Regions from separate parts of the Kluyvera sp. 142486 genome, predicted to be linked through region 1. Evidence: predicted binding sites of a transcription regulator. Region 1 holds the regulator's gene; each other region holds the start of a gene.
The links. The regulator CRP, encoded in region 1, controls carbon source genes, mostly activating them, when cyclic AMP is high. The targets are predictions, from matches to a motif close to ATGTGANNNNNNTCACAT.

Region 1 (7,706 bases):
GTTGCCCGACTGCTTTGAGGTAACGGCCCGCAGCGAAACGGGGGAAATTATGGGTATTCGCCACCGTGAATGGGATCTGGAAGGGGTGCAGTTCCACCCGGAAAGCATTCTCAGCGAGCAGGGCCACGCGCTACTGGCAAACTTCCTCACGCGATAGTAGTTGCCATGACGTGATTTTTTATGCATATTTTGTGGATAAATTCTCACAATCATTGCTTCATCGTTTGCAGAAGGGCATGACATGGAAACCAAACAACCTGCTATTAGCCGCGCGACCTTCGATCAGGTCATTTTGCCAATCTATGCACCGGCGGAATTTATTCCGGTGAAAGGTAAAGGGAGCCGCGTGTGGGATCAGCAAGGCAAAGAGTACGTTGATTTCGCGGGCGGTATCGCGGTGACTGCGTTAGGCCACTGTCATCCGGCACTGGTTGAAGCGCTGAAAACCCAGGGCGAAACGCTGTGGCACACCAGTAACGTTTTCACCAACGAGCCGGCGCTGCGTCTGGGCCAGAAGCTGGTAGACGCGACCTTCGCCGAGCGCGTGGTGTTTATGAACTCCGGGACGGAAGCGAACGAAACGGCTTTTAAGCTGGCGCGCTACTACGCCTCTACCCGTCATAGCCCGTACAAAACTAAAATCATCGCTTTCCATAATGCCTTCCACGGCCGTTCGCTGTTTACCGTCTCCGTTGGCGGGCAGCCGAAGTACTCCGACGGCTTTGGCCCGAAACCCGCCGATATCGTCCACGTACCGTTTAACGACCTGCATGCGGTGGAAGCGGTAATCGATGATCATACCTGCGCCATCGTAGTTGAGCCGATTCAGGGCGAAGGTGGCGTGCTGGCGGCGACCCCTGAGTTCTTACAGGGCCTGCGCGCGCTGTGCGATAAGCATCAGGCGCTGCTGGTATTTGATGAAGTGCAAAGCGGCATGGGGCGTACCGGCTCGCTGTTTGCCTATATGCACTATGGCGTGACGCCAGATATTCTCACCAGCGCCAAAGCGTTGGGCGGTGGCTTCCCGGTGAGCGCGATGCTGACCACCAATGAGATTGCCAGCGCGTTCCACGTCGGCTCACACGGCTCCACCTACGGCGGTAACCCGCTGGCCTGCGCGGTAGCCGGTGCGGCATTCGATATTATCAACACCCCGGAAGTGCTGAACGGCGTGAACGCCAAGCGCGAGCGCTTTGTGCAGCATCTGCAGCACATCAACGCGAAGTACGATGTCTTTAGCGACGTGCGCGGTATGGGTCTGCTGATTGGCGCGGCGCTGAACGAGAAATATAAAGGCCGGGCGCGTGATTTCCTCTACGCAGCGGCGGACGTTGGCGTGATGGTTCTGAACGCAGGGCCGGACGTGATGCGCTTTGCGCCATCGCTGGTGGTGGAAGAGGTGGATATCGACGAAGGGATGCAGCGCTTCGCTCAGGCGGTCGCTAAAATCGTTAGCTAGTCCGTCGTTTTAACCAGCCTCCATGACGGGGGCGCTGCCGCCAGGCCACCGACGAGATGGTGTGCATAGTGCTCAGATGCCCCAGAATACGCTGAAGATGCTGTTCCATGGTGCTTAACGGCCCGTGGGACAGCGCATCCGGCGACTCCATAATATTCACCTCACCGCTGCTTCCCGCTTCATCGTACTCCAGACGCTGCTGACAGCGCTGAAGGGCAACCTCACAGGACTCCAGATACTGCTGCGCAAGGTCCGGCGTCAGCATGTTGTGCTCGCGCGCCAGCGTAGTCATGGCGTTGATGTGCTCGACGATAAACTGACTATGGGTGACCCACAGCTTCATGTCTTCCAGATAGCGCGGGTTGAAGCCCGGCTCCTGCATGGCCTGATTCAGCGTGTTGAAGAGCGTGTTGTGTGCCTGGTTGACGCGCATCCGCTGGTAGGCAAGCTTTGGTGCCTGCGGGTCGGGGCTCAGGATAAGACGAATAGCTTCCTGGTCGGCCTCCAGCGCCGCCTGGGCATTTTGCCGCAGCTGGCCGCTCTGCCACTGCGGCCACAGCCAGATCATGCCGCCAAAGGCAATCAGGCAGCCGATGATGGTATCGATAAAGCGCGCGACGATAAACTGCTCGCCGTTCAGCGTCAGAATTTGCAGGGTATATACCGCGGTGATGGTAAAGCCAACGGTGGCCCAGCCGTAGTGACGACGGATAATCAGGTAGCTCCCCAGCGTGACGATCAGCATGCCCGTTAACGCCAGCCCTTCTGAGGTGTGGAAGTGCAGAACCACGGCGGCAATTACTAACCCCGCCAGCGTACCTGCCGCGCGGTGGAAAATACGTACGCGGGTCGCGCCATAGCCGTTTTGCGTGACCAGTAGCACCGTCATCAGGATCCAGTAAGGCTTTGGCAGATGCAGCGCGGCACCCATCAGGCTGGCGATGCTGAGCATCACGCTGAGCCGGGCGGCATTACGCAGCGCCGGGGATTTCAGCGACAGGTAGTTTTTAAGCGCCGGGAGCAGAGGCAGGCGGCGCTCTTTATCGGCCATCAGGTTGCGCGGGTAGAGTGGGCGCTGGGAGCGCAGCACGCGGGCGATGCGGCTAAAGTGCCAGGCGCAGAACTGGCCGACCGGGTTGTCCGGGTGCTGGTCGGCAATTTTTTCCAGCGCGCCAATCTGCTTATCCATGTTGAAGCGAGTCGGGTAGCGGTGATAAAGGATGTCATCCGCCAGCACGCGCAGACGCGCGGCGACGGTCTGCGCATTCCAGCGGATCACCGCTTCGGCGTGGCTGCGTTCAACCAGCTTTTGCACCTCTTCCGGTTGGTGCAGGCTGACGGAGATGTGCTCCTGTAAATCGAGCCCCACCTGGAAGGCGCGCAGCAGGCGCTTGTAATCGTTATGCTGATTCGCCGCAAGCATGTGCAACTGCTGGTAGCACTGGGAGATCAGATCCACCACTTTTTGCTGGCGAGTCAGCAACGGCGGTAGCGCGGTGCTCGGGTCGGTGTGCTGCGTCAGCAGGCTATATTTCGCTTCACAGTATTCGGCGAGCTGGCGATAGAGCAGGCTCAGCGATTCCCGCAGCGGCTGTTCGCGCCACATCCAGAACCACCACCAGTTAAACAGCCCGTACCACAGCGTGCCTAGCGCGTAGAGCAGCAACGGCTCCCAGATGGGCATATTACCCGCCAGGCTTAGCGTAAAGATGGAGGCAATTAGCGAGGCGGGCAGTAGCCGCCCGTGTAGCGCGCTGATTTCTGCCGTGACGCCAAGTAGCAGCGCCAGCCCGGTGAGAATCAACGGTAAGGGAATATCGTCCGCCAGCAGCAGTTGCACGGCAAGGCTACAGCCGGCAAACAGGCAGCCGCCGATAATCAGGCGCTTAAAGAAGCGTTTATGCGGCGTGTCGAGGCCAGCGATATTGCAGCAGGCGGGCACTAAGGAGAACAGCAAACCTTGCTGGAGGTGGCCGAGAAGCAGCCCGATGGCAACCGGCAGGCATAACACCAGCGTTTGCCGCAGTGCATAGTTGACTTCCGGGTGGTAAATCAGCCTGCGCCACATAGGGGGAAAACAAAAATGGCGTATTGCTTTCACAATACGCCATTTTGGGCCGGATTAGCGGGTACCGTAAACGACAATGGTTTTGCCGTGAGCGGAGATCAGGTTCTGATCTTCCAGCATTTTCAGAATACGGCCCACGGTTTCGCGGGAGCAGCCAACGATCTGACCGATTTCCTGACGGGTGATTTTGATCTGCATACCGTCTGGGTGGGTCATGGCATCAGGCTGTTTTGCCAGGTTCAGCAGGGTCTGTGCGATACGACCGGTAACGTCCAGGAAGGCCAGGTTACCGACTTTTTCGGAAGTGACCTGCAGACGACGCGCCATCTGAGAAGAGAGACGCATCAGAATGTCCGGGTTAACCTGGATCAGCTGACGGAATTTTTTATAAGAGATTTCAGCAACTTCACAAGCGGTTTTTGCTCGTACCCATGCGCTGCGTTCCTGGCCTTCTTCGAACAGGCCCAGCTCGCCGATAAAATCGCCCTGGTTAAGGTAAGAGAGGATCATCTCTTTGCCTTCTTCATCCTTGATGAGTACGGCCACGGAGCCTTTTACGATGTAATACAGCGTCTCTGCTTTTTCACCCTGGTGAATCAGCGTGCTCTTCGATGGGTACTTATGAATATGGCAATGAGACAAGAACCATTCGAGAGTAGGGTCTGTTTGCGGTTTGCCAAGCACCATGCGCGGTTATCCTCTGTTATAAGCTCTTCCCAGCGGCAAAAACATTGCAGCCACTGGTTGCAATAGTATCCTTCCCGTTACCTGGGAAGTCGGCTGTCGAATCAGGTCGCAGCCTGTAATGTGATGTCCTCTGCATACATGCAGTACGTTTATGTATTACCGTAGCATCCCGACTGTTTTAGCATAGCTTTTGCCGTGTGTCTCCTGGTGTCTCGCTTCAGCATGACGCCGATCGCCTTCCATTGCGAGAATTGTTATGTGCGCGTAATCTGAGAAGAAAATTGCAACCTGGGAGTTAAATATTATGCAAGCGCGTGTGAAATGGGTTGAGGGGTTAACCTTCCTCGGTGAGTCAGCTTCAGGCCACCAAATTTTGATGGACGGCAACTCTGGCGATAAAGCGCCAAGCCCAATGGAAGTGGTGCTGATGGCCGCCGGTGGTTGCAGCGCGATTGACGTTGTCTCCATCCTGCAAAAAGGTCGCAATAACGTGACCGACTGCGAAGTGAAGCTCACCTCCGAGCGTCGTGAAGAAGCTCCGCGTCTGTTTACGCACATCAACCTGCACTTTATTGTCACCGGTAAAGAGTTGAAGGATGCTGCGGTATCGCGTGCGGTCGATCTCTCTGCTGAGAAATACTGCTCGGTGGCGCTGATGCTCGAAAAAGCGGTGAACATCACCCACTCTTACGAAGTGATCGAAGGCTGATTACATGCCAGACGTAGCCCGGCCGAACGTAGTGACGCCGGGGCTATTCCCGGAGTCGGTGCTAGCGCACCTCGTCCGGGCTACCTGGCTTGGTCTTGATGCTAGTTTCTGCCTTCCATCAGCCGCTGCACCAGCGGCATCATGATTAATTCCATCGCCAGCCCCATCTTCCCGCCGGGAACGACCAGCGTATTCATATGCGAGATAAATGACCCCTGCAACATGGCCAGTAGCCACGGGTAGTCGATGTGGTCGAGATTACGGAAGTGAATCACCACAAAACTCTCGTCCAGTGACGGAATGCTTTTCGCCGCAAACGGGTTAGAGGTGTCGACCGTCGGCACGCGCTGGAAGTTGATATGGGTGCGGGAGAACTGCGGGGTAATGAAGTTGATATAGTCTTCCATCGACCTCACCACCGAATCCATCACCGCCTCGCGGGAGTGGCCACGCTCGCTGGTGTCGCGGATCATCTTCTGGATCCACTCCAGGTTAACAATCGGTACTACGCCAACCAGCAGGTCAACATGGCGAGCCACGTCGTGCTGCGGGGTGACGACGCCGCCGTGCAACCCTTCATAAAACAGCACATCGGTCGGTTCTGGCAGCGGCTGCCACGGCGTAAATGTGCCGGGCACCTGGTTCCACGGTACGGCTTCGTCGTAGGTATGCAGGTATTTACGCGATTTCCCTTGCCCGTTCAGGCCGTAGTCGCGAAAGGTCTGTTCCAGCAGGCCAAAGTCGTTGGCATCCGGGCCGAAGTAGCTGATATGGCGGCCAAGGTCACGGGCCTTGCGAATCGCCATATCCATTTCAGGGCGGGTATAGCGGTGAAAGCTGTCGCCTTCGACTTCTGCCGCGCGCAGGTTGAGTTGAGCAAAGATTTTACGAAACGCGAGGCTGGTGGTGGTGGTTCCCGCTCCGCTGGAGCCGGTAACGGCAATGACCGGATGTTTGGCTGACATGCGAATAACTCCCTGAACAGACGACAACGGAAGCGGGGTAAAACGCTTCCTGTCGTTAGAGTATAGTTAACCGCGAAATTGGTTACGGGGCATGATGTTGACGGTCTCGTGAAGCTCAGACCAGACCAGCACCGCTTCGCCTGTTTGTAGCTGGTGTTTGACGTCGGCGACCTTTTGCGCAAGTGAACGTTCATATTCACCATAATCAGTGCCTTCGCGCAAGACAAAGCTTTCAATCAGATTATCCAGGGTCTCCGGGTCGATATCCTGCCAGGGAATCATCATGCTTTCGCTCCTAGCCACGGCATCAGCCAGGCGGGGATGCGCTTTTCCAGCCACATTTCCGGGTGGCGCAGGGTGCCGCCAATAAACCCGACGTGGCCGCCGTATTCGGTGAGTTGATAAACGACGTTATCCGGCAGCTCTTCCTGGGCAGGAATAGAGTGATGGTCCATAAACGGATCGTCTTTGGAATGGATGATCAGCGTCGGCTTGGTAATTTTGCTTAAGATAGGCATTGCGCTGCATTGACGGTAGTAATCAATAGCGTCAGCGAAGCCGTGGATCTTCGAGGTGATCGAATCGTCGAATTCACGGATGCGACGCATACTTTTCAACTGACGCAGATCCACCGGCAGCGAGCCAGGGTAGGCTTTGAGCTTACGCGCGGCGTTACCTTTCAACAGGTTCAGCAGATAGCGCTGATAGACCCGTGAGAAGCCTTTATCCATATGGTAGCTGCAGGCTTCCAGCATAAACGGCGCGGAGACAATCACTGCCGCATCGATCGGCACGTCATCACCTTCTTTTGCCAGCAGGCAGGCCAGCATATTGCCGCCAAGCGAGTAGCCGACCGCTGCCGTCGGCGCTTTACCGTATTCACGCTGTAGCCAGTTCAGGAACCAGGTGCCGTCTTCCGTTTCACCTGAGTGATAAATACGGTTCAGGCGGTTCGGCTCGCCGCTGCAACCGCGAAAATGCATCACCACGCCCAGCCAGCCTTGCGCTTTCGCCGCGTTAATCAGGCCATGCGCGTATGGGCTATGCAGGCTGCCCTCCAGGCCATGAAACACCACCAGACGAGGCTTATGCAGCGCACCCGCCGGGTCTTCACTCCACGCTAAATCGACGAAGTCGCCGTCCGGCAGCTCAAGGCGTTGCCAGTGCGGGGTGAATTGCAGTTTGCGACGAAGCAGGCGTGGCAGCATGGTCTGAAGATGACGATTGCTGATACCGCGCATGGGGACGAAGTCCGCGCTGCCTGGGGTGTCGATACTGAGATCGTGGTGGGTTGTTTCAGTCATAACTCGGCGATGTTTACCTGGAATCTGCGCCTACTATACCGTCACTTTGCCATCGTGTTTATGAAAATGAGGCATCGATAGTCGTTTTTATCCCGTCAGGATCTGATCCTAATCACAATTTGTTACTTCAATTATTACTCTCAGGCTAATGATTCTCTCCTACGCTTAATTGATGACTTTCTCGCCAGGGTGCACAATCTTTTCAGTGTTAAGCAATCAAAATGATTAGCTGAATCAGGAGGTTAATAATGTTATCTGGGCAAACACCAGCACGCGTCTGGAACACACGTCGCACCGAAAAACAGCGACGTCTGGCTTCCGTACCGGTGCAGGGTAAGGTTCTGCCGACCGCAGACCTGACCGCAATGCTGGAAAAACTGATCGCGCCGGGTGACCGCGTGGTATTAGAAGGGAATAACCAAAAGCAGGCAGACTTCTTATCTCGCATGCTGGCCGAGGTTAACCCGCAGATTGTGCACGACCTGCACATGATTATGCCGAGCGTCGGCCGCAG
Region 2 (7,706 bases), on a different contig from region 1:
CCAGATCCTGCCACTGTTGCTCATTTTCGCCCATGATCGAGGCGATCAGCACCTTATCGGGATAATCCTGCTTCAATTGACGGATCGCCGCCAGGTTTTCCGCCAGCGGGTGCTCGGCAATCTGCTCCATGTTCTTAAAGCCGATAAACCCGGTGTCTTCTTTGGTCAGATGATCGAAGCGTGGAGAGACTTCATTGGCAATAAAGAAGCCGATGGTTTTGAACACGATACCGCCCCAGCCGCTGTCATAGGCCTTGGCACACATGTCGTAGCAGTTGCCCACCGGTGAGGACGAGAGGCAGAACGGGTTAGGGAATTTGACGCCGCAGAAGGTGACCGACAGATCTTTGGTTAACATGTTCATGCCTCCTCTAAATAGTGATGAATGGCCTGTGCGGCTTCTTTCCCGGTCTTCACGGCGTAGACCACGGTTTTATCTCCCTTGACGATATCGCCCGCGGCGAATAGCGCAGGGTCACTGGTCTGGTAGTCGTGCGTTTCCACAACGTTGCGCTGTACCTGAATGCCCGCAAAGGCATTTAGCTCAGCGTGTTGGCCTACCGCCAGGTAAATACGCTCCGCCGTCAGCGTTAACTCGCCGGGCAGGCGGACGTGCTGGAAGGTGACTTTATTGCCCGTCACGCTGACAGGCGTAAAGCCATCAATAATCGACACGCCCAGTGCCTGAGTGGTGGTGAACTCTTTATCGCTTGCCGGGAATTCGGCCAGCTCTTCGCGCGCGACGCAGGTAACGGATGGGCAGCCGAGAATTTTCAGCGTGCTGGCCACGTCCATCGCCACGTCGCCGCCGCCGATAATCAGGGCGCTTTGCGGTACGCTGATGTTGCCGCCCGAGGTACGGGCGCGCTGGAGAAAGTCGACGGCAATCTCGACCGCGCTGTCGTTGTTAAACAGCGGCAGCGTCGCGCCTTTGGACATACCAACCGTCAGCAGTACGGCGCGGTAGTCGGCTTTTAGCTCGGCGAGGGTCAGGTTTTTGCCGACTTCACAGCCGCAGCGGATCGTCACGCCCATTTCGCTGATGCGCGCAATCTCAGCATCCAGCACCTTTTGCGGCAGGCGGAATTCAGGAATACCGTGACGCAGCCAGCCGCCCGGCTGGGCCGCTTTTTCGAATAGAGTAACGTCATAGCCCAGATTGGTGAGCGTAACGCTAGCCTGTAATCCGGCAGGGCCCGCGCCAACAATCGCCACTTTGCCCTTATCCTTGCGGCCCGGTTGGTAAATCTGCATCGCCGTTTGCTGCTCAAAGTCGGTGACAAAACGCTGCAGGCGGCCGATATCAATCGGCGTATCGATTCCCGAGCGGGAACAGCCCTGTTGGCACAGCTTTTCCGTTGGACAGACGCGTGCACACACCGCCCCTAACGCATTATTTTCTCGAATGGTTTCGGCAGCGCCTTTAAAGTTGCGAAAATAGAGTGAGCGAATGAACTTGCCTGGGTCGGTCTCCGCCGGGCAGGACTGGCTGCACGGCGCATCGTGGCACAGCAGGCAGCGGGAGGCTTCTTTGATCGCCAATAGCGGCGTAAAGGCGGGAATCAGCTCATCCTGGTATTCGTGTTGCGACATAATTGCTCCCTTAATGATTAGTTTAATTAAGGCAAATAAAGTGAAACAACTACTGGCAGGCTAAGCGGATGAGGGGGAGGGGTCTGTGAAAGTATTCACAAATAACCTGATGATTGGTGTGGCTTATTGGGGATCGCAAGAATACATAAGATGCAAATAGGAATTATTAGTGAATGGGAACCCATTAGCTAATTTAATGACAAGAATGATGGCATTCAGAATGGCCTAGTTTGCTTTCTTCTTCTGCAACTCCAGCAGCTGCTCTGGCGTCACCGCCGGATACCCTTGTGCGCCTTCCGGTACTTCCTGCTGGGCAGGAATTGGGATCAGCGGGCCTAAGAAACGCGGCTCGCGCTTGAAGAGGTAAAGATCGGCCAGCGCGCCGAAGCGGGCGCCGAACTCGCGCAGGCGAACGCTCCACATATCTTTCGGCGACGGCACGGCGTAGCACTGCGCCTGAATGCCCATATGCAGGGCGATAAACAACGCTCGCTCGCAGTGGAAACGCTGGGTGATGATGATGAAATCGTTGGTGTCGAACACTTTGCGGGTGCGCACGATGGAGTCGAGCGTGCGGAAACCGGCGTAGTCGAGCACGATGTCGGCAGGCTCGACGCCGGCTTTGATCAGATCGCGACGCATGGTCATCGGTTCGTTATAGCTTTGCAGCGCGTTATCGCCGCTCAGCAGCAGGTAGTTAACCTTGCCGCTGTTGTAGGCGTTCAGCGCGCCCTGAATGCGGTAACGATAGTACTGGTTGATCACGCCGGTGCGATAATACTTGGCGGTGCCGAGCACCACGCCAACCTGGCGGTAGGGGAGATCCTGCAGTTCATCGTAGATATAGGGGGCGGTTTTCCAGCTCATCCAACGGTCAAGACCCAGCACGGTCAACAGCAGCAGGCCGCAGAGGACTAACAGGCTGTATAACACACGCTTTAACATGAACTTGACTCAATAGTGGACGAGGGAGACATCAGGCTACTTTACCCGCCGGGCAAGAGCAAGAAACCATCGTTTAATTGCGGGGAAATTAACCGGTGCGTTGTCATTTGTAGGCCGGATAAGGCAGCGCCGCCATCCGGCATCGTGCGCCGAACTGCCTGATGGCGCTGCGCTTATCAGACCTACAGATTAGGCAAGCAGTACGCGATCGATATTGTGGCAGCCCAGCGCTTTCAGCGTGGCGGCGGTGGCATCCCACTGAATCAGCGGCGCATCGGCGCGTTCGGCCAGAATAGCGCGCTGAATATCCGGGTAGTCGTAACCGTTCAGGCTCAGCAGGTTCAGGGCACCCTGCAGCGGTGGCAGCGTTGGGTTGAACGCTGCGTTTTCCGCATAGCTGCCGCTGAAAATAGTACCGTCACGCAGTTCCAGCGCCACGCCGGAAGGCGCTTTACTGTACGGGGTGTGGCTATGGTTAGCGGCCTGAATCGCGGCCTGTGCCAGCGCATCGCCCTCGAGCGGATAACCGTGATCCTGCTCGTCCATCAGCAGGGTTTTGATATCGAGATCTTTTGGCCCGAACGCGTCCGGCAGGTAGTCCTGCAGCGTATGCGGCTGACGGCCCGGCAGGTTGATACGCAGCGCCAGCCCGCTGTTCAGTTCATTCATAAACTGACGGCAGTGGCCGCACGGCGTGTAGTTAACGGTAATGGCCTGCAGGGATTTTTCGCCGCGCAGCCAGGCATGGCTGATGGCGCTCTGCTCCGCGTGCACGGTCTGCTGCATAGTAGCGCCGAGGAATTCCATGTTGCCGCCAAAGTACCAGGTGCCGCTCACGCCGCGGGCGATAGCGCCGACGTTAAAGTGAGACAGGTCAGCACGGGCGCAGGCTGCCGCCAGCGGCAGGAGCGCAAAAGCGAGCGCGTCTTCGTCCAGCCCCGTCGCCGTTTTAAGCGAAGAGACCTGCTCGGCGCTCAGCAGAGCAGGGAAGTGCGGATCGGCTAGCAGGGGAGCGATAGCGGTCTGCAGATCTGCCGCCAGTTGCGAAAAAGCAGATTGAAAACGTGGATGCATGGCGTTGTGCCTCATAACAATGTAATGGGATCGTAGTGTACGGGGCGTAAGCGCCCCGATTAGTGATCAACATCTCATTGTTAATGCAACGTGTGTAACATCAATTAAAAATGTGTGATTTGTCTCGTTTTATCCCACTACCGACAGAATAATCGGGAACAGGAACGGCGCAATCAGCGAGGTAATGATGCCGCAGATAACCAACGCCAGCGAACTAAACGCCCCTTCCTGATAATCCATCTCAGCGCAGCGTGCAGTGCCCAGGGCGTGTGAGGCGGTCCCCATCGATAGCCCGCGCGAGGCTTTGGTGGTAATCCGCATCAGGTTCAGCAGGGTATGACCAAACACCGCACCGAGAATACCAACATAAATGACGCACACGGCGCTAATCGCCGGAATACCGCCGATGCTGCCGCTCACTGCCATCGCAATCGGCGTGGTCACCGATTTCGGCATAATAGAAGCGGCGATTTGTGGTGATGCACCCATCATCAGCGCCACCGATGTTCCGGTGATCATCGCCACCGCGCTACCGACAAAGCAGATAGTGATGATGGATTTCCAGCGCGCACGGATCTGGTGCAGCTGTTCATACAGCGGGTAGGCCAGGGCGACCACCGCAGGCTGCAGCAGGTCGTTCAGCACTTCGCTGCCTTTAAAGTAGTGATCGTACGGAATATCGGTCAGCAGCAGGAACGGAATAATCACCACCATCGACACCAGCAGCGGATTAAGCAGCGGCATTTTAAAGCGCGCGCCAAGCCAACGGGCGGCGAAAAAGACAACTAAAGTCAGCGGCAAAGACCACCAGATATAGTGCAGCATTATTTATCCGCTCCCTCACGACCAACTACTTTACGCTCACCGTGTACCAGATGAGAGCTCCAGCTCACCACCACCAGCACCACCAGCGTACTGATGGTGCAGGAGACGACCACCGGGCCAAACTGTGCGCTCAGCAGCGAGAAGTACTGCATCACGCCGACGCCAATCGGCACGAACAGCAGCGCCATATAACGGATAAGGATGTAGCAGCCGGGGTTGACCCACTTCGCGGGCAGGATTTGCAGCGCCAGCAGCACAAACATAATAAGCATGCCGATAATGCTGCCGGGAATGGTAATCGGCAGCAGCGACGAAATAAAAATACCGGCATACAGACAGGCGTAAATCAGCACGAATGCACGCAGGTATTGCCAGATTAAATTCAGCGATTTGAGCATGGGATTCACCTTTGGTGGAATGCATTCATCATACAATTAAAGCCTGAAATGTGCTACCGATCACATCATGAAATCTGAGCATACCTGATATAGATAAGACGAACATCGGGCATCTGTCCTGAGTTATCCCTCTATTTGTACCGGATGCGACAAATAATAGAGAAACCGACTTAGCGCCAGGGTTGGAATGCTCGATTTGCGCCAGAAAACGCCGACGCTGCCTTTTTGCTCGACGCGCGGCAGCGCCAGAATGGCGAGCTGGCCCTGGCTCTGGTATCGCTCCGCCAGCCGCAGCGACAGAATCGAGATCATATCGCTGCTTTGCAGCAGGTTAACGCTGACGTTCATCGAGGCCGACTCAATGGTGTTTTCCGGCAGCATGACGCCGTTTTCTACCAGCGCGTTGTCGATGCTTTGACGAATGGGCGTGCCGTTAGGCCAGACTATCCAGCGCCACGATGACAGATCCTCCCACGACAGGCGGTTGCGATGGGCGAGGGGGTGGTCGGTTCGCGCCACGAAGCAGACCGGCTCGGTGTAGAGCACCTCATAGTTCAGCGGCAACTCCAGCGCCCGGCCGCCGATGCGGCCCACCACCACGTCCACCACGCCGGACTGCAAATCCTGCAACAGTGGCGTCATCACCTTCTCTTCTATATTCAGGTGCAGCGTTGGCATTTCAGCCAGCAGCGGGAAAATGGCCTGAGAGACGCAGTCGGTCGCCACCGGCGAGCAGCCAATTTTTAGGCTGCCCACGAGGCCGCCCTGCTTAAAACGCTCCATCTCAAACTGCGAGCGTTCAATGTCGTTAATCAGCCGCTGGGCGTGCTGAAGCAGTAGCTTGCCGCCTTCGGACACGCGGAGCCCTTTGCTATGGCGCTCAAAAAGCGTAATCCCCACCTCCTCTTCAAACTGGGTTAACCATTTCGACAGCGCGGGCTGGGTGATGTGCATCATCTTTGCGACCTGAGTCAGGTTTCCCTGCTCGCCAAGTGCCACCAGCATTTTCAGATGGTGGAGCTTTAGCTTCTGCGTCCAATCGGCCATTAGATATAACCTCCAGGTTATGGATAGGCATGAAATGCCATTGTACAACTCATTTCACATATCACAAGATAGCAACATAAAAGCAAAAAAATAAACATCTTACCCTAAGCCGTTCTGGCGAAAGCGTGAACGGATACGTGGATAACCTGCATATACCGAGGCCCTCCCTATGACGCAACGACGTGAACTACAGGCACTCATCGATGTCGCTCCGATCGGCAAGATGCAGTGGCGCGTCATCATCTGCTGTTTCCTGGTGGTGATGATGGACGGTTTTGATACCGCGGCGATTGGCTTTATCGCCCCGGCCATTCGTGACCACTGGCAGTTAACCGCAGGCGATTTGGCGCCGTTGTTTGGCGCAGGTCTGCTGGGTTTAACCGCAGGCGCCCTGCTGTGCGGCCCGCTCTCTGACCGACTCGGGCGCAAACGCGTTATTGAGTGGTGCGTGGCGCTGTTCGGCCTTTTCAGCCTGCTCTCGGCGTTCTCGCCAAATCTGGAAGCGTTGATCATCCTGCGCTTCTTAACCGGCCTCGGCCTTGGCGGCGCGATGCCCAATACCATCACCATGACCTCCGAATACCTGCCGGCCCGCCGTCGCGGCGCGCTGGTTACTTTGATGTTCTGCGGCTTTACCCTCGGCTCGGCGCTGGGCGGGATCGTCAGCGCGCAACTGGTGCCGGTGATTGGCTGGCACGGCATTCTGGTGCTGGGCGGCGTACTGCCTATCGTGCTGTTCTTCGCGTTGCTGGCCGTTTTGCCGGAATCCCCACGCTGGCTGGTGCGTCGTCAGCGTCCGCAGGCGGAAATTCGCCGCACCGTTAGCGCCATGACCGGCGAGCGCTATGACGACGCCGAGTTCTGGCTCGATGAACCGGCGGCGACCAAAAAAGGCAGCATCAGCCAGCTGTTCAGCGGGCGTCAGCTCACCATTACCCTGATGCTATGGGTGGTGTTCTTTATGAGCCTGCTGATCATCTATTTACTCTCTAGCTGGATGCCGACGCTATTGAACCATCGCGGTATCGATCTCCAGCACGCTTCGTGGGTGACGGCAGCATTCCAGGTGGGCGGTACGTTAGGCGCGCTGATGCTCGGCGTGTTAATGGATAAATTCAACCCGTTCTGGGTGCTGGCGGTGAGCTATGCGCTGGGCGCGGCGTGCATTGTGATGATTGGCCTGAGTGAAAACGGCCTGTGGATGATGGCGCTGGCGATTTTCGGCACCGGCATCGGCATCAGCGGCTCGCAGGTTGGGCTGAACGCCCTGACCGCCACGCTTTACCCGACCCAGAGCCGCGCCACCGGCGTGAGCTGGTCAAACGCTATCGGCCGCTGTGGCGCGATTGTCGGCTCCGTTTCCGGCGGCGTGATGATGGCGATGAACTTCTCATTCGACACCCTGTTCTTTGTGATTGCCGTACCGGCCGCCATTAGCGCTGTAGTGCTAACGCTCCTGACGCTGGTGGTACGCCAATCTTCCCGAGTACCCGAATCGCCGCCTGTGATGGGCGCGGTGAAAAGTTAAGGAGAATAATAATGACCTCGGACGTAAAACACGATCGCCAACAGTTCTACCAGCATATTTCCGGGCAAAACCTGACGCCGTTGTGGGAATCGTTGCATCACCTGGTGCCAAAAACGCCGAACGCCAACTGCGCCCCGGCCTACTGGAACTACCAGGAAATTCGCCCGCTGCTGCTGGAAAGCGGCACGCTGATTGGCGCGAAAGAGGCGGTACGCCGCGTGCTGGTGCTGGAAAACCCCGGCCTGCGCGGCCACTCATCGATTACTTCGTCGCTGTACGCGGGCCTGCAGCTGATC
Region 3 (7,706 bases), on a different contig from region 1:
CAACAGCACCAGCTGCGGCTGGACTTCCATATTGAAGCGGCGGGCGGTGTTAAACAGGTTCAGCAACACGTGACCGAAGGAGATCTCCGCTAACGGTTTTTCAAAAATCGGCTCGCAGACGGTACGAATGGCAAACTCAAACTCTTCCACATTGGTGTCCGCCGGAACCCAGCCGGAATCAACGTGCAGCTCGGCGACTTTACGGTAGTCGCGGTTGAAGAAGGCGATAAAGTTTTCCGCCAGATAGCGCTTATCGTCCTTGTTGAGCGAGCCAACAATACCGCAGTCGATGCCGATGTACTGAGGGTCTTCCGGGTGCTCATAGCTGACGAAAATATTCCCCGGGTGCATGTCCGCATGGAAGAAGCTGTCACGGAACACCTGGGTAAAGAAGACCTGCACGCCGCGTTCAGCCAACAGCTTCATATTGGTGTTCTGTTTTTCCAGCGTCTCTACGTCAGAGACCGGAATACCGTAGATGCGCTCCATCACCAGCATATCGACGCGGCAGTAGTCGGAATAGACTTCCGGCACGTACAGCATCGGGCTATTTTCGAAGTTGCGGCGCAGCTGAATGGCGTTCGCCGCTTCACGCAGCAGGTTCAGCTCATCGATCAGCGTCTTTTCATAGTCACGCACCACTTCCAGCGGGCGCAGACGACGACCGTCCGGCAGCAGGCGAGGTACCCAGCGCGCCAGGCGATAGATAAGCTTCATGTCCGCTTTGATAATCGGCAAGATATCCGGGCGGATAACCTTAATGACCACCTCTTTGCCGTTCTCTTTCAGGCGAGCAGTGTGCACCTGGGCAATAGAGGCCGAAGCCAGGGGCTCGATGCTAAAATCATCAAACCAGCTTTCAACAGGAATATCGCCCATCGATTTTTCAATCTGCTGCTTCGCCAGCCTGCCGTCGAACGGCGCTACGCGATCCTGCAGCATAATGAGCTGATCGGCAATTTGCGGGGGGAAGAGGTCACGGCGAGTTGAAAGCATCTGGCCAAACTTGATCCATACCGGGCCAAGCTCCTGCAGCGCTAAGCGCAGACGTTCGCCTAGCGACTTTTCCTTGTGGCGATTTGGCATCCAGAACAGCATCCGACGCCCAATTCGCAGCGGCAGCGTGATACGCATTTTGGGAATGAGCTCATCAAGCCCGTAACTCAAAAAGGTGCGGATGATAAAATACAGGCGCCGTAATTCTCCTGGCGTCATTTCCCCTCCAGTTTTTCCAACCGTTTTGTCAGCGCGGCAACGTCACGCTCAACGGCCGTCGTTTCTTCCGCAAACCAGGCCACTTCCAGCGCGCCCGGCGCTAGCCGCCACTCTTCCGTCAGGGTTTCCGCCACATAGCGCTGCTGGCGCGCCAGCCCGTGCTGTATGAACTTCGCCCCGCCGCGCAGCGCTTTGCTAATACCCTCTGCCGCCACATCGCCAGTGTAGGGTGCCAGCAGTTCTGCGGGAGAAAACTCCGCCAGATCGGCCAGCGAAACCAGGTTTTGCACCACCTGAAGATCGCCCTGCACTTCCAGGTCGTTATTGCGGATAAGCGCCGTCAGTTGCTGACGGTTGCGTAGTTGAGGCAGCACGCTGACGCGGGTGATGACGGTGCAATCTGCCTCGTCGTCCCACGCGCCGACCACGTCAACCTGACGTTCGCTAAAGATAAGCACCAGCGGAGAAGAAAACTCTTTCAGCTCAATGCGTAATACTTTTCCGATAAGACGCTGGCGGGCAGGCTTCAATGCTTTCTCACGCCATAACAGCGCGTTAATCGCGGTTTCGATACTGCCGGTCACTAAGGGTTTTAAAGGCATATGGCCCCCGCTTATCAGAATTTATAGCCGCGATGCAGCGCGACAATCCCTGCCGTCAGGTTGAAGTACTCAACGTTTTCCAGCCCAGCGTTCTGCATCATCTCTTTCAGGGTGTCCTGATCGGGGTGCATACGAATAGATTCTGCCAGATAGCGGTAGCTTTCTGCGTCGTTTGCCACCATTTCGCCAATACGCGGCAGGATGTGGAACGAGTAGGCATCGTAAGCTTTACTCAGCGGGTCGATAACCGGCTTGGAGAACTCCAGCACCAGCAGACGTCCGCCCGGCTTCAGTACGCGATACATCGAACGCAGCGCTTTGTCTTTGTCGGTGACGTTACGCAGGCCAAAGGAGATGGTGATGCAGTCAAAGGTGTTATCCGGGAACGGCAGCGCTTCGGCGTTTGCCTGCACGTACTCCACGTTACCCACCACGCCGATGTTGCGCAGCTTTTCACGGCCCATTTTGAGCATCGAGTCGTTAATATCTGCCAGCACCACACGGCCGGTTTCACCAACCATACGCGAGAATTTTGCCGTCAGGTCACCGGTGCCGCCCGCCAGATCGAGGACCGTCTGTCCACGGCGCACGCCGCTGCAATCAATGGTAAAACGCTTCCAGAGACGATGGATACCGAATGACATCAGATCATTCATTACATCGTATTTTGCGGCGACAGAATGGAAGACATGCGCCACCATGTTTTCTTTCTGTGATTTGGCGATTGTTTGAAAGCCAAAGTGCGTCGTTTCTTGTGAATCCTCAACCATCTCTATGCCTGCTTATCAAGAAAATGTTCATGGAGTGTAACAGATTGGACGCAATTGCCCTACGATTCCACCCCGTTACCAAACCCGTGCAGCGAGCGTTTTAGCGACGTTCTGCGGCTAACGGATTGTCATCATTGGTGTCGGTGTCGTCACGCAGACGAAAATCATCGTCCTGCGCCGTCGCCTGTTCAACCAGTTCCGGATTAATCTCGCGTTTGACCTCCACCCCAAGGTGGCGAAACGCCTCGGCCTGCGTTAGCAGATTACCGCGCCCGGTGGTGAGCTTTTTCATCGCCTGACGGTAGTTATCCTGTGCTTTATCGAGGCTCTGGCCGATAGCCGACATGTCATCGACGAAGAGGCGCATTTTGTCATATAAGCGGCTTGCCCGTTCAGCAATATGCTGCGCATTGCGGCTCTGGTGTTCATAGCGCCATAGGTTGGCGATGGTCCGCAGCGCCACCAGCAGCGTGGTCGGGCTGACCAGCATAATGTTGTTTTTCAGCGCTTCGCTTATCAGCTCAGGCTGCCTGTCCAGCGCCAGCAGAAAGGCGGGTTCCACAGGGATAAACATCAGGACGTAGTCCAGCGATCGTAGCCCCGGTAACTGCTGATAATCCTTACGACCCAGCATGCGGATATGGTTACGCACCGCCGCAATATGTTCCTGCAGCGCGGCCTCGCGGGTGTAGTCATCTTCGGCGTTAAAGTAGCGCTCGTAGGCCACCAGCGTCATTTTGGCATCCACCACCACATCTTTGCGGTGCGGCAGGCGCACGATAACGTCCGGCTGCATGCGGGAGTTCACGTCTGTATTGATGCTGACCTGGGTTTCGTATTCATGCCCTTCTCGCAGGCCGGACGCCTCTAGCACGCGCGTGAGTACCACTTCCCCCCAGTTGCCCTGGGTTTTGTTGTCGCCTTTCAGCGCGCGGGTCAGGTTGACTGCCTCCTGCGCCATCTGGGCGTTGAGCTGCTGGAGGTTACGAATTTCGTGCGCCAGCGTGTGACGCTCGCGCGCCTCCTGCCCAAAGCTCTCCTGAACCTGACGGCGAAAACCATCAAGCTGCTCGCGAAGCGGCGTCAGCAGGCCGTGCAAGCTTTGGCGGTTTTGCTCCTCCACCCGGCGATTACTCTGTTCGAAGATGCGGTTGGCCAGATTTTCGAACTGCTCGCTCAGGCGCTGCTCGCTGTTGAGCATCAGGCGGTACTTTTCATCCCCGTGCTGACGGGTGGTCTCCAGCAGCGTGGTGACTTCACGCAGGTCAACCTCTAACGAAGAGTTGATTTCCCGTAGGTTACGCAGTTCGTTATTGAGCAGCTCACACTCTTCCCGCCAGTGAGCGTTCTGGGCAATTTGCTGTTTTGCCGCGCTCAGCTCACTGTACACGTCACGTTCTTCAGCCAGCTGTTCGGCGCGCTGCTGCGCCACGCGATAGCTCGCCGCCAGCCAGCCAATCGCCATTCCCGCCAGCGCGACCAGCGCATAAATCACCACGGCAATATCCACAATGCCCCCTGCATAAACCGGTTATCAGCACAAAATAGAATTGTGCTGTATAAACGTCCAGTTTTAAAGCAGTTTCCTGCGAGGCTCTACGCAAAAAAAGAGGGACTAGCCTGCGGAGTGATATTTATTTAATTAATAGCAACATTTATATTATTCCCGAGAATTATTTAAATACCAACAAAAATATATAATAAAAAATTATAACAAATATATATATCACAGAAATATATTTATAATATCGTTGCCTGGCGGCATAAATTACCATACCCTTAATAACCATATTATCTTAGGTGACCACAACAACACCTAATAATATATGAATAAATTTATTAATTATTAACATAAATAAATAACAAACCCAGATAATATAAATAATCAACATAATAATGGAGAATATAATGGAATTCAGCACATGGATAAGAAAAAGAATTGCTGGTGAAGATGTGAGTCTTGGTCTTCCTAAGGAACAGCAAAACCTGAACGGTTTAATCCTTGAAGAGGCAATCGCTTTCCACATTGCATGGCGTGAACGTTGGACCACCGCCCTGCGAGAGCACCGGGAAGATGAGTTTGATGCAGCGCAGGTCTCTAACGATACGTTGTGCCAGGTGGGTGAATGGATATATAACGAAGGAAAATCATTAGCTAAATATCCCGAATATGAGCGCTTTCGTGAACTCCATGCAAAATTTCATCAATGTGCCGGTACTATTGTGGTGTCACATCAGAAAGGTCATTTTATGGAGGCATTAGCGACCATTAAAAATGAACTTATGCCGCTGTCAGAAGAAGTAGGATTATCTCTGGGTGAGTTATTAGAAGCTTCAAAACGTTAAATATGTGAATGGTATAAAGGCCTCATAATAAGGCCTTTATACTTGAGTATTTATTTACAGCAGACGGCGTGCCGCTTCCACTACGATTTTCACCGCGTGGCTTTCAGTCTGCTTCATCGTCTCAGCGTTCGGGATTTCCTGCTGGGTACGGTTAACGATAACGCCTGCCACCATCCCCGCACGCAGACCCTGGCTTGAGCACATGGTCAGCAGCGTCGCAGATTCCATCTCGTAGTTCATCACGCCCATTGACTGCCACTCTTCCATAGAGCCTTTGTAGTTTCTCACTACGCGGCCAGAGAAGGTGTCATAGCGTTCCTGACCTGGATAGAAGGTGTCGGAAGAGGCAGTTACGCCGATGTGCGTGGTCGCGCCTACCGCTTTCGCCGCTTCAACCAGCGCAGTCGTACATGCGAAGTCAGCCACTGCCGGGTATTCCATCGGCGCAAAGTGCAGGCTCGCCCCATCCAGACGGACGGAAGCGGTGGTCACCAGAACGTCACCGACGTTGATATGCGGCTGAATGGCGCCGGTGGTACCGACGCGCAGGAAGGTGCGGATACCCAGCTGGGCCAGTTCTTCCACGGCGATAGAGGTGGATGGGCCACCAATACCGGTAGAGCAAACGATCACCGACTTGCCATCAAGTTCGGCACGCCAGGAGGTAAATTCACGGTGAGATGCCAGTTTTACCGGCTTTTCCATCAGCGCGGCGATCTTTTCCACACGTTCCGGGTCACCTGGGACGATAGCGAGTGTAGCCCCTTGAAGGTCGCTTTTGGTGAGGCCGAGATGAAAAACATCAGACTTGGACATAAAGAACTCCTCTGTGGTTCAGTTTTGTCAGAAGAAGCAAAAATGTACTTTATAGAAGACCACAACATCTTTTCGTGACCACCATCACTAAGAATTAAAAATATTACATTAAATTCCACGCAATTAGTGATTCACATCACATTAACAAGTTATTGTTACTCCCTGCTGACCAAAAATACGCCGCATTCAGGCAATGTGATTTGGCTATGAGTTCATTAAAAGGGTACGGAGAATGCCATGACAACCAACAGACAACCTGGATTTGCCCCTGCGGCTTCACCTCACGCCTCAACCACCGTTCATACGCCCGAAGAGGCCATATCAGCGGGAGAAACCTCTATTCCTTCACAAGGTGATACGCTGCCAGCGTACTACGCTCGCCCTAAGCATAGCGATGCGCCGCTTCCGGTAATCATCGTAGTGCAGGAGATTTTTGGTGTCCACGAACACATCCGCGATATTTGTCGCCGTCTGGCATTAGAGGGCTATCTGGCTGTCGCACCAGAACTCTACTTCCGTCAGGGCGACCCGAACGATTATGACGATGTCCCCACGCTGTTTAGCGGCCTGGTATCAAAAGTTCCCGACGCGCAGGTGCTGGCCGACCTCGATCACGTCGCCAACTGGGCGGCACGTAACGGCGGTGATGCCAGCCGTTTATTGATGACTGGCTTTTGCTGGGGCGGCCGTATTACCTGGCTGTACGCCGCGCATAACCCGCAGCTCAAAGCCGCCGTGGCCTGGTATGGCCGTTTGGTGGGCGACAAGACGCTGAAGATGCCGAAAAACCCGGTAGATGTGGCGGTCGATCTTAGCGCCCCGGTGCTGGGGCTGTACGGCGGTCAGGATACGGGAATTCCGCTGGAGTCGGTCGACACCATGCATCATGCGCTGCGAGCGGCCAATGCGAATGCCGAAATCGTGGTTTACCCTGAAGCTGGACATGCGTTCAACGCCGATTACCGCCCGAGCTATCATGAAGAGTCAGCGAAAGACGGCTGGCAGCGCATGCTGGCGTGGTTTGCGCAGTACGGCGGGAAAAAAGGCTAATTCCCTTATTAAAGAAAACGGAGGCATTAGCCTCCGTTTGGTTTTTAAGCCTGACGCAGGTTCTGCGCCGCTTTTACCATGTTCGCCAGCGCCGCGCGAGTTTCCGGCCAGCCGCGGGTTTTCAGACCACAGTCCGGGTTAACCCACAGTCGCTCTGCCGGAATGCGCTGCTCTGCTTTCTTCAACAGAGCTTCAATCCACTCCACGCTCGGTACGTTCGGCGAGTGAATGTCATAGACGCCCGGCCCGATTTCGTTCGGGTAATCGAACTCTTCAAACGACTCCAGCAGTTCCATATCGGAACGGGAGGTTTCGATGGTGATCACATCCGCATCCAGCGCTGCAATAGAGTCCATGATGTCGTTGAACTCGCAGTAACACATGTGGGTGTGGATTTGGGTATCATCACGCGCCACCGCGGCGTTAATGCGGAAGGCTTCCACGCCCCACTCCAGATAAGCCGCCCAGTCGCTGCGGCGCAGCGGCAGACCTTCACGCAGTGCCGGTTCATCAATCTGGATGATGCCGATACCGGCCGCTTCCAGATCCGCCACTTCATCACGCAGCGCCAGCGCAATCTGCTTAGCGATGGTTTCGCGGGTCACATCTTCACGCGGGAAAGACCAGCAAAGAATCGTGACCGGGCCAGTCAGCATCCCTTTCACCGGTTTGTCGGTCAGGGACTGGGCGTACTTCGCCCACTCCACGGTGATCGCTTCCGGGCGGCTCACGTCGCCAATGACGACCGGCGGCTTCACGCAGCGAGAACCGTAACTCTGTACCCAACCGTTCTGGGTGAAGACAAAGCCATCGAGATGCTCGCCAAAGTACTCAACCATATCGTTACGCTCGGCTTCGCCGTGCACCAGCACATCGAGCCCCAGGCGCTCCTGTTCAATAATCGCCT

Region 2: the regulator CRP is predicted to act here: its motif matches at 4,884-4,901, upstream of ACLGE8_RS07890 (CidA/LrgA family protein).
Region 3: the regulator CRP is predicted to act here: its motif matches at 5,874-5,891, upstream of udp (uridine phosphorylase).

What each region holds. Positions count from the first base shown of each region.
Region 1 is NZ_JBKHUI010000003.1:47,755-55,460, reverse strand. Features, by position in the region: gene pabA (aminodeoxychorismate synthase component 2) at 1-157, shown strand, start outside; gene ACLGE8_RS04435 (aspartate aminotransferase family protein) at 242-1,459, shown strand; gene ACLGE8_RS04430 (YccS/YhfK family putative transporter) at 1,452-3,527, opposite strand; gene crp (cAMP-activated global transcriptional regulator CRP) at 3,582-4,214, opposite strand; gene ACLGE8_RS04420 (OsmC family protein) at 4,519-4,923, shown strand; gene ACLGE8_RS04415 (phosphoribulokinase) at 5,025-5,888, opposite strand; gene ACLGE8_RS04410 (YheU family protein) at 5,955-6,173, opposite strand; gene ACLGE8_RS04405 (hydrolase) at 6,170-7,192, opposite strand; gene mdcA (malonate decarboxylase subunit alpha) at 7,441-7,706, shown strand, end outside.
Region 2 is NZ_JBKHUI010000005.1:127,534-135,239, reverse strand. Features, by position in the region: gene preA (NAD-dependent dihydropyrimidine dehydrogenase subunit PreA) at 1-358, opposite strand, end outside; gene ACLGE8_RS07910 (NAD(P)-dependent oxidoreductase) at 361-1,593, opposite strand; gene sanA (outer membrane permeability protein SanA) at 1,819-2,538, opposite strand; gene cdd (cytidine deaminase) at 2,728-3,612, opposite strand; gene ACLGE8_RS07895 (CidB/LrgB family autolysis modulator) at 3,742-4,437, opposite strand; gene ACLGE8_RS07890 (CidA/LrgA family protein) at 4,437-4,835, opposite strand; gene ACLGE8_RS07885 (LysR substrate-binding domain-containing protein) at 4,959-5,882, opposite strand; gene ACLGE8_RS07880 (MFS transporter) at 6,052-7,410, shown strand; gene gtdA (gentisate 1,2-dioxygenase) at 7,422-7,706, shown strand, end outside.
Region 3 is NZ_JBKHUI010000019.1:13,765-21,470, forward strand. Features, by position in the region: gene ubiB (ubiquinone biosynthesis regulatory protein kinase UbiB) at 1-1,215, opposite strand, end outside; gene ACLGE8_RS18735 (SCP2 domain-containing protein) at 1,212-1,817, opposite strand; gene ubiE (bifunctional demethylmenaquinone methyltransferase/2-methoxy-6-polyprenyl-1,4-benzoquinol methylase UbiE) at 1,832-2,587, opposite strand; gene rmuC (DNA recombination protein RmuC) at 2,688-4,097, opposite strand; gene ACLGE8_RS18750 (CZB domain-containing protein) at 4,496-4,933, shown strand; gene udp (uridine phosphorylase) at 4,988-5,749, opposite strand; gene ACLGE8_RS18760 (dienelactone hydrolase family protein) at 5,987-6,799, shown strand; gene metE (5-methyltetrahydropteroyltriglutamate--homocysteine S-methyltransferase) at 6,844-7,706, opposite strand, start outside.